DNA from 2 places in the Leucobacter sp. BZR 635 genome. Region 2 is predicted to be linked to the other one. Evidence: riboswitches for the same ligand, from Rfam matches in the RefSeq annotation. Region 2 holds a riboswitch; the other holds the start of a gene.
The links. Region 2 has a riboswitch for magnesium ahead of ACI1US_RS05495 (hypothetical protein). Riboswitches for the same ligand answer to the same signal wherever they lie in the genome.
Positions count from the first base shown of each region.

Region 1 (3,402 bases), on a different contig from region 2:
GCGCAGCGTAGGCGAGTCACGCCGGTGCGGAGGGTGCAGCGTTTCTTGCTGAAGCCAGCAACGAGTTTCGCCGTATGGCTGCAGGCAACGCGGGTCGGTTCGGGGATCAGTCGGGCACTGCGCTCGGGGGCTGAGGCCTGAGTGCGTGGGGTCGACTCACGCCGGGTGGTGGCGAGGGGCGGAGGAGGCGCGGCGGGGCCGAAGCTCGTATCGTCGTCGCTTGTTCAGCGAATCTGCCGGCACTAGGATTCAGGGAAAGCGCCTAGGAATACCCTGGGCTTTTCCTGTGCTGCTGAGATCAATCTCGGCGCGCTCGCCGCCAACGGTGGGCCGACGAAAACGATGCTGCCGGGTGACGGGTCGAAGCTCATCGACGCGATCGACACGGTCACCGTGTACGAAGCGCTGGATCAGCGCGGCGTGAGCCGCCCGCAGGGGCCGAGGGCTGACATCGGCGCGGTCGAGGTGGAAGCGCCCGTTGAGAATGACGTCGTGACGCTCGACAAGAACATTACGGTGACCGAGGCCGAAGATGCGATCATCACCGCTCTGCGTACCGGCCAGGCGGTGGGCGCGGCCTCAGTGACGCTCACCGCGGTCGACGGGACCGCGGTGTTCGAGACCGACTACTCGCTGCAGAGCGGCACAGTCGAGTTTCCGGCCGCCGCGGATGCCGCAGCCCAGCAGACAACACTCGCGTTCCCGACCGTTGCTCGTGCTGGCAAGCAGGGGGACCGCATCTTTACGGTGACGCTCTCGGTGCCGTCGGAGGGCGCAGAGCTCGGCGAACCACAAACGGTAACGGTCACGATCGTTGACAAGGGCGAGCAGGCGCCGGGACCCGATCCGGATCCAGATCCAGATCCCACGCCGACGGCACCCGCTGGCGACAACGACCTGTCGGTGACCGGCGGCGAACTGAACGGTTGGCTGATCGGCGGTACGCTGCTGACGGTGCTGCTCGGCGCGGCCCTCCTCACCAGGCAGTGGATCGCCGCCCGTCGCTAGGCGTCGCGACGGCAAGTCGCTGGCCCCCGCACTGTGTTCCCTGACGATGAGGGTGCCGTGCGGGGGTACACGCATCGTCGGTCGCGGGGGCGCGAAGGCAAAGCTTGCGCAATTGCGCAATGGTATCTATAATTGAGAGAGTAGCGCTTCGTTCGGCGAGGCTCCTGCGTGAACACAGTCCGCTCATCCCACGACGTCGAGAGACGCCCAGGCTGAGGACAGGCCCTCCCGGCTTAAGGGTCGGCCCCAAGCGGATTCCGGCAAGCGGATACGTCACACAGTGCCAAAGCTCTGACGTGGAGGTGTGGCGAGAACCTCATGGTTCCGGCCTGCTCGTCCTGGCGGGCGCTGCCGAACCGAGGAGGTGACGCCGTGGACGAAGACAGTCGATCATTCACCCCGCGCGGCCTCCGTGCGCGAGCAGCAGCCGGTCAGAGCTGAAGCTCACGCCTGAGCTAAGAGCTAAGAGCTAAGAGCCAAGAGCGTTGCGCGGCCAACCGAGAACACCTCGAGATCCTCTCCGCTTGATGACGCCCGCGCGGTCCGCTGCGCGCTGACACGGCGCATACCCGTACCCGAAGGGCTGCTTGCCATGAACTCGGCCACCTCCACCCCCACAGAGACCACCACACCGAAGCGTAAGCCGAGCGGCCGGCTGCCAGCCGCTGACACGCAGCTGCTCGAACGGGCCACAGCGGCGACCCCCGAGGCGGCTCTCGACCTTGTCGACGCCAGCCGCTATGGGCTCACCCCGCCCGAAGCGCGGGCGCGACTCGACCGCTGGGGCCCGAACCTCGTGCGCCACCAGCGACCACCGGCCCCGATCGTGCAGTACCTGCGCACGCTCCGCAACCCGTTCATTCTCATCCTCATCGGACTCGTCGCGATCATGTTCGTCACCGACGTGCTGCTCGCCGACCCCGAAGAGGGGGCGGACTGGATCGGCGTCATCACGATCGGCACGATGGTACTCGTGAGCTCCGTCATGCGGTTCTGGCAGGAGTTCAGGTCGAGCCGCGCGGCCGATCGGCTCGCGGCGCTCGTGCGCACGACCTCCGCCATCACTCGCCAGATCGATGGGGTGCCCGTGACCGGGGAGCGCCCCAACGAGGAGATCGTGCCGGGCGACATCGTCGAGCTTGCGGCGGGGGACATGCTGCCCGCGGACGTGAGGCTCATCCGCAGCACGGACCTGCAGGTGAACCAGGCGATGCTCACGGGCGAGGCGATGCCCGTCGAGAAGCGGGTGATTCCGCTCGCGGTAACGAAGGATCCGCTCGAGGCAGAGAACCTCGGCTTCATGGGAACCTCGGTGGTTTCAGGATCCGGGACCGCGCTCGTGTTACAGACCGGCGACCGCACCGCCTTCGGGAATCTCGCGGCGTCGATCCAGGGTGCCCGGCCTCTCACCGCGTTCGACACGGGGATTCAAAAGGTCACCTGGACACTCATCAGGTTCATGGCGGTCGTCGTGCCCGCGGTGTTCATCATCAACGGCATCACCAAGGACTGGGGGAGCGCCTTCATGTTTGCGGTGGTGACCGCGGTCGGTCTCACCCCGGAGATGCTGCCCCTCATCGTCACCGCGAACCTCGCGAAGGGCGCGCAGATGATGTCGCGCTCCTGCGTCATCGTGAAGCGGCTGGCTGCGATCCAGGATCTCGGCGGCATGGACGTACTCGCGACCGACAAGACAGGGACGCTCACCGAGGACCGGATCGTACTCGAACGCCACCTCGATACCGCGGGGCACTCGAGCGACCGCACGCTCGGCTGGGCGACCGTGAACGCGCACTTCCAGACCGGCCTGCGCAACCTGCTTGACGAGGCTGTGCTCACCTCCGCCGGCGACGACCTCGACCGCGCGGTGAGCCGCTTCGAGCTCATCGACGAAATGCCATTCGACTTCGCCAGGCGGCGGATGTCCGTGGTCGTTGCTGAAGACGAGCACCTGCATGTCATCGTCACAAAGGGGGCGGCAGAGGAAATCCTCCGGATCTCCGAATGGGAGATGGTCGGCCTCGAGCAGCGCCGCCTCACCGCGGCGCGGCGCGCCGAGATCGAGGCGGTCGTCGCCGAGCACAACGCGCTCGGCATGCGCGCGCTCGGGCTCGCGATCCGTGACGTTCCAGTTGCCGGTCCCCGCAGCAGGGATATCGAGTACGCGGTCGAAGACGAGGTGCAGATGACGATGGTGGGGATCCTCACCTTCCTCGACCCACCGAAGGCCTCAGCGAAGCCCGCGCTTCGCTCACTCGCGTCGCACGGCATCGACGTGAAGGTCATCACGGGGGACAACCCGCTCGTCACCGCGACTGTGTGCCGCGAAGTCGGGATCGACGCCACGAACATCGTGCTCGGAGAGGACACCGACGCGCTGTCGCTGAAGGAACT
Region 1 covers NZ_JBLUNZ020000004.1:32,213-35,614, forward strand. Annotated here, with positions in the region: gene ACI1US_RS00370 (SRPBCC family protein) at 1-141, shown strand, start outside; gene ACI1US_RS00375 (choice-of-anchor Q domain-containing protein) at 298-1,008, shown strand; M-box (ykoK) riboswitch at 1,149-1,317, shown strand; gene mgtA (magnesium-translocating P-type ATPase) at 1,601-3,402, shown strand, end outside.
Region 1: it holds a riboswitch for magnesium, as region 2 does, so the genes downstream of both, mgtA (magnesium-translocating P-type ATPase) here and ACI1US_RS05495 (hypothetical protein) in region 2, are expected to answer to the same signal.

Region 2 (3,402 bases):
CCGGGCAACCCGCACGTCGCAGTGTACGCTGGCGGCGGCCAGGCAGTGCACGGCGGCTGGAGCGGTGGCACCACCGTTGTCGACGAGATCAGCGTCTGGGGCCAGTACCCCTCGCAGGTAGTACGCATGAGCTAATAAGCTCATTGTGAGAAGGGGCGCAGCTTTCGGGCTGCGCCCCTTTTTTGTGCGCCCGGCCCGCCGCCCCCACTGCCCCGTTTTATCTACTCCGACCCTTCCGCGGGCCGTATAAGGCTCTTCCCGGCGCACACGGGTCGGAAAGGCTGTTTCGCAGCTGCGGATGGCCGCTCTCGTGTTCGGGTGGCAGGGAGGCCTTTGCGGCCGCGAGAGGCCCCAGAGCGGCCTGAGGCCGAGAGCTTTCTCCTGGCCGCGGGCCGCGGGTGCCAGGCTACGGGCGGCGAGGCGGCGATGCTGCGAGGCGGAGGATCGCGGAGTTTCCTCAACGCCCCTCTTTTTCTATTCCGAGTGTTGTGCGGGCAGATTTGGAGTCGGAATAGATTAAACGGGGCAGTTGGGCGGGGGCTCGAGTGCGCTAGACTCGTTGCTTGGCGCCGTCTCGGCGCAGCCGGCCTTGGTAGCTCAGTGGATAGAGCGCTTCTCTCCTAAAGAAGATGTCGGAGGTTCGATTCCTCTCCAGGGCACTCCAAGCTTCACGAGCCCCGGCTCGCAGGTCTTCCCACGCATTTCAGTCAGCGCACGGCCCCACGCGGCGGGCTGCGCAATCGACGAAATCTTCGCAGCAAACTCTGACAAGCCTTCGTGGCGATTTTGTCATACAGTTGTCTCTAATGTTGCGAGGCTGAGACTGCGGCTGGAGCTGTGGCTGAGGCGCGAACTGCGCTGGCCCATTCGGGTCGCGAGCCCCGCATCGGTAGCTGCTCAAGGCGGAGGAGTGTCGAAATGGATATTACGCGTGCACTGGCAGTGCTCGACGACGCGGCCAAGGTGTTGGATGAGGCGGTCGGGGCGTTGCCGCCCCGCCGCTGGCTGCGGCCCACCCCCGCAAGGGGGTGGAATATCTCCCACCAGATCGGGCACCTCGCCTGGAGTGATGCAATGGCGCTGCAGGCGCTGCGGCAGGATCCCGCGTTTGCGCAGTCCGTCGGTCGGATGGAGACTGACGGGGCGAGCGGGTTTGTCGACCGTGGCGCGCGCGAGCGAGCAGCTGTGCCCGTGCCGCAGCTGCTCGAGGAGTGGCGGGCAGGCAGGGAGGCGCTGCGTGAGGCGCTCTCGCGGGCTGCGCCCAAGCAGCGCATCACGTGGCTGGGGCCTCCCGTGCTACCTCGGACCATGGTCGCCGCACGGACGGTCGAGACCTGGGCCCACAGCCTGGATGTGTTCGACGCGCTCGGGGAGGAGTTGCCGGATCCGGCGGCGTTGCCCACGGTGGCGCGCATGGGGATCCGGACGCGCGAGGCGTCGTTCCGTGCGCGGCGGATCCCACTGCCCGAGCGCCCGGTGCGAGTGGAGCTGGAGCTTCCCGGTGGCGAGAAGATGGCGTTCGGCCCGGAGGGCGCCCCCGAGCGGGTTGTCGGGGCGGCGTGGGGCTTTGCCGCGGTGGTGACGCAGCGCAGGAATGTCGCGGACGTCGAGCTGGAGGTCGCCGGCGAGGGGGCTGCCAGGTGGATGCGGATCGCGCAGGCCTTCGGCGGGGTTCCGACAAATGGCCCTCGGCCGGGGGAGCGGCTCGCCTGGCACGCGCACTAGCGCGGAGCGAAGTCGCGGGCGCAACTCGCGAAAATAAACGAATACTTGCGCAAGTGATTGAGTGTCGATAGTGTTGGGAGTGCGCTTCGTTCGGTGAGGCTCTTGCATGAACACAGGCCACTGATCTGACGACATCGAGAGATGCCCAAGGTTAGGACAGGCACCCTCGGCTTAAGGGGGTCGCCCAAGGTGGCTGCACCACGACTACGTCATGCAATGCCGAAGCTCTGACATGGAAGCGCGTTTCCCGAGCCCACGGGCTCATTTGGCGTGCCCTGAGAGGAACAAGCGGTATGCGCACAGCACTGTACGAACCAACCCTGCCGGTGAGGGCGGGATCCCTCGCAGAACGGGAGCCCGGGCCCGATTGGCCCGTGACGCAGGTGCTCCCCGCGGGCGGCCCGATCAGGTGGCGGAGCAAATTCTTTGCGGCCCCGGCCCCGGCGCGAGCGCACAAGCGGCGCGCGACCAGGTATGAGCGGTTCACGACGCGAATGGTGCTGGTGAGCAGCCTCATCATGCTCGGTGTCACCGCCGTGCTGCACGGGATCAACTACGACCTCGAGACGAAGACCTCCTCGACGTCAGGCACTCACGGCAGCTTTTACAAGGACGAGGGATAGCCAGCGCCAGAGCCGCGCCGGGATCAGTCAAATCAGGAAGTGAAACCAATGAATAATGAGCACGGAACAGCCACGCTCGAGGTCGGCGTTGAGTCGCTGAATGGCGGGCGCTGGCAGCGCGTGCGGGGCGAAAACCCGCGGGCATACACGGAGCTTCGCGAGGCGCACGGCGTGGACTTTCAAGACGCTGCCGCTGTTGCCTTCAACACGCAAAACGGCTTTAGCTACCTCCCGGTGTCATACGTGGCGCACACCGATGGGGGCTACAACACGGTTCGCATCATGGTCGCCGTCGGCGAGAGCAGCGTCGTCACTGTCGAGCCGAGCGGGTCAGCCGCCGCGCTCGATCTCGCTCACGCACGAATGGAGCGCGACGGCCGTGAGAATGACTCAGCGGTGGAGATCGCGGCGAGCCTCCTGCAGGCCATCGCGGATACTACAGATGAGCTCGTGAGCGCGATGAGTCACGGAACCGAGCGCATGATGATGGAAACCGGTGCAATTCTCGAGAGCCTCGAGGCGAAGAAGTCGCGCGAGTTCGGCGTGAGCGATGTGACGTTCACGCAGCAGGAGCTCGCCGATATGGAATCGCTCCTTTCGCACTGCATGGAAAGCCAGCTCGCGCTCGCCGAGGCGGCGAGGCACTTGCGCGCGAAGATGTGGGGCCTGGGGCTCGCAACTCGCACCGACCTCGGTCGGCTGATCGAAGACATCGAGGCGATCGAGCCGCACATCGAGTTCGTGCACGACCGTGTTCGCCTGCTGCAGCAGACAAACAACCTGGCGCTGAACGTCAAGCAGAACCAGATCATCAAGGTGTTCTCCGTGGTGACCGCGGTGTTCCTGCCGGTCATGCTGCTATCGACCTACTACAGCATGAACTTCGAGCACATGCCGATCCTCGGCTGGCAGTACGCCGAGCCGATGATCATCGTGCTCAGCTTCATCTTCGCGCTCGCGCCGCTGATCTATGTGCGGCGTCGCGGCTGGCTGCGCTAGGCCAAATTTTTCACACCTCTAGACAAGGAATGACCAATGTCAGTTAAGAACCAGG
Region 2 covers NZ_JBLUNZ020000028.1:71,809-75,210, forward strand. Annotated here, with positions in the region: gene ACI1US_RS05480 (NlpC/P60 family protein) at 1-135, shown strand, start outside; tRNA gene ACI1US_RS05485 (tRNA-Arg) at 587-659, shown strand; gene ACI1US_RS05490 (TIGR03084 family metal-binding protein) at 919-1,725, shown strand; M-box (ykoK) riboswitch at 1,804-1,970, shown strand; gene ACI1US_RS05495 (hypothetical protein) at 2,019-2,348, shown strand; gene ACI1US_RS05500 (CorA family divalent cation transporter) at 2,397-3,347, shown strand; gene ACI1US_RS05505 (hypothetical protein) at 3,384-3,402, shown strand, end outside.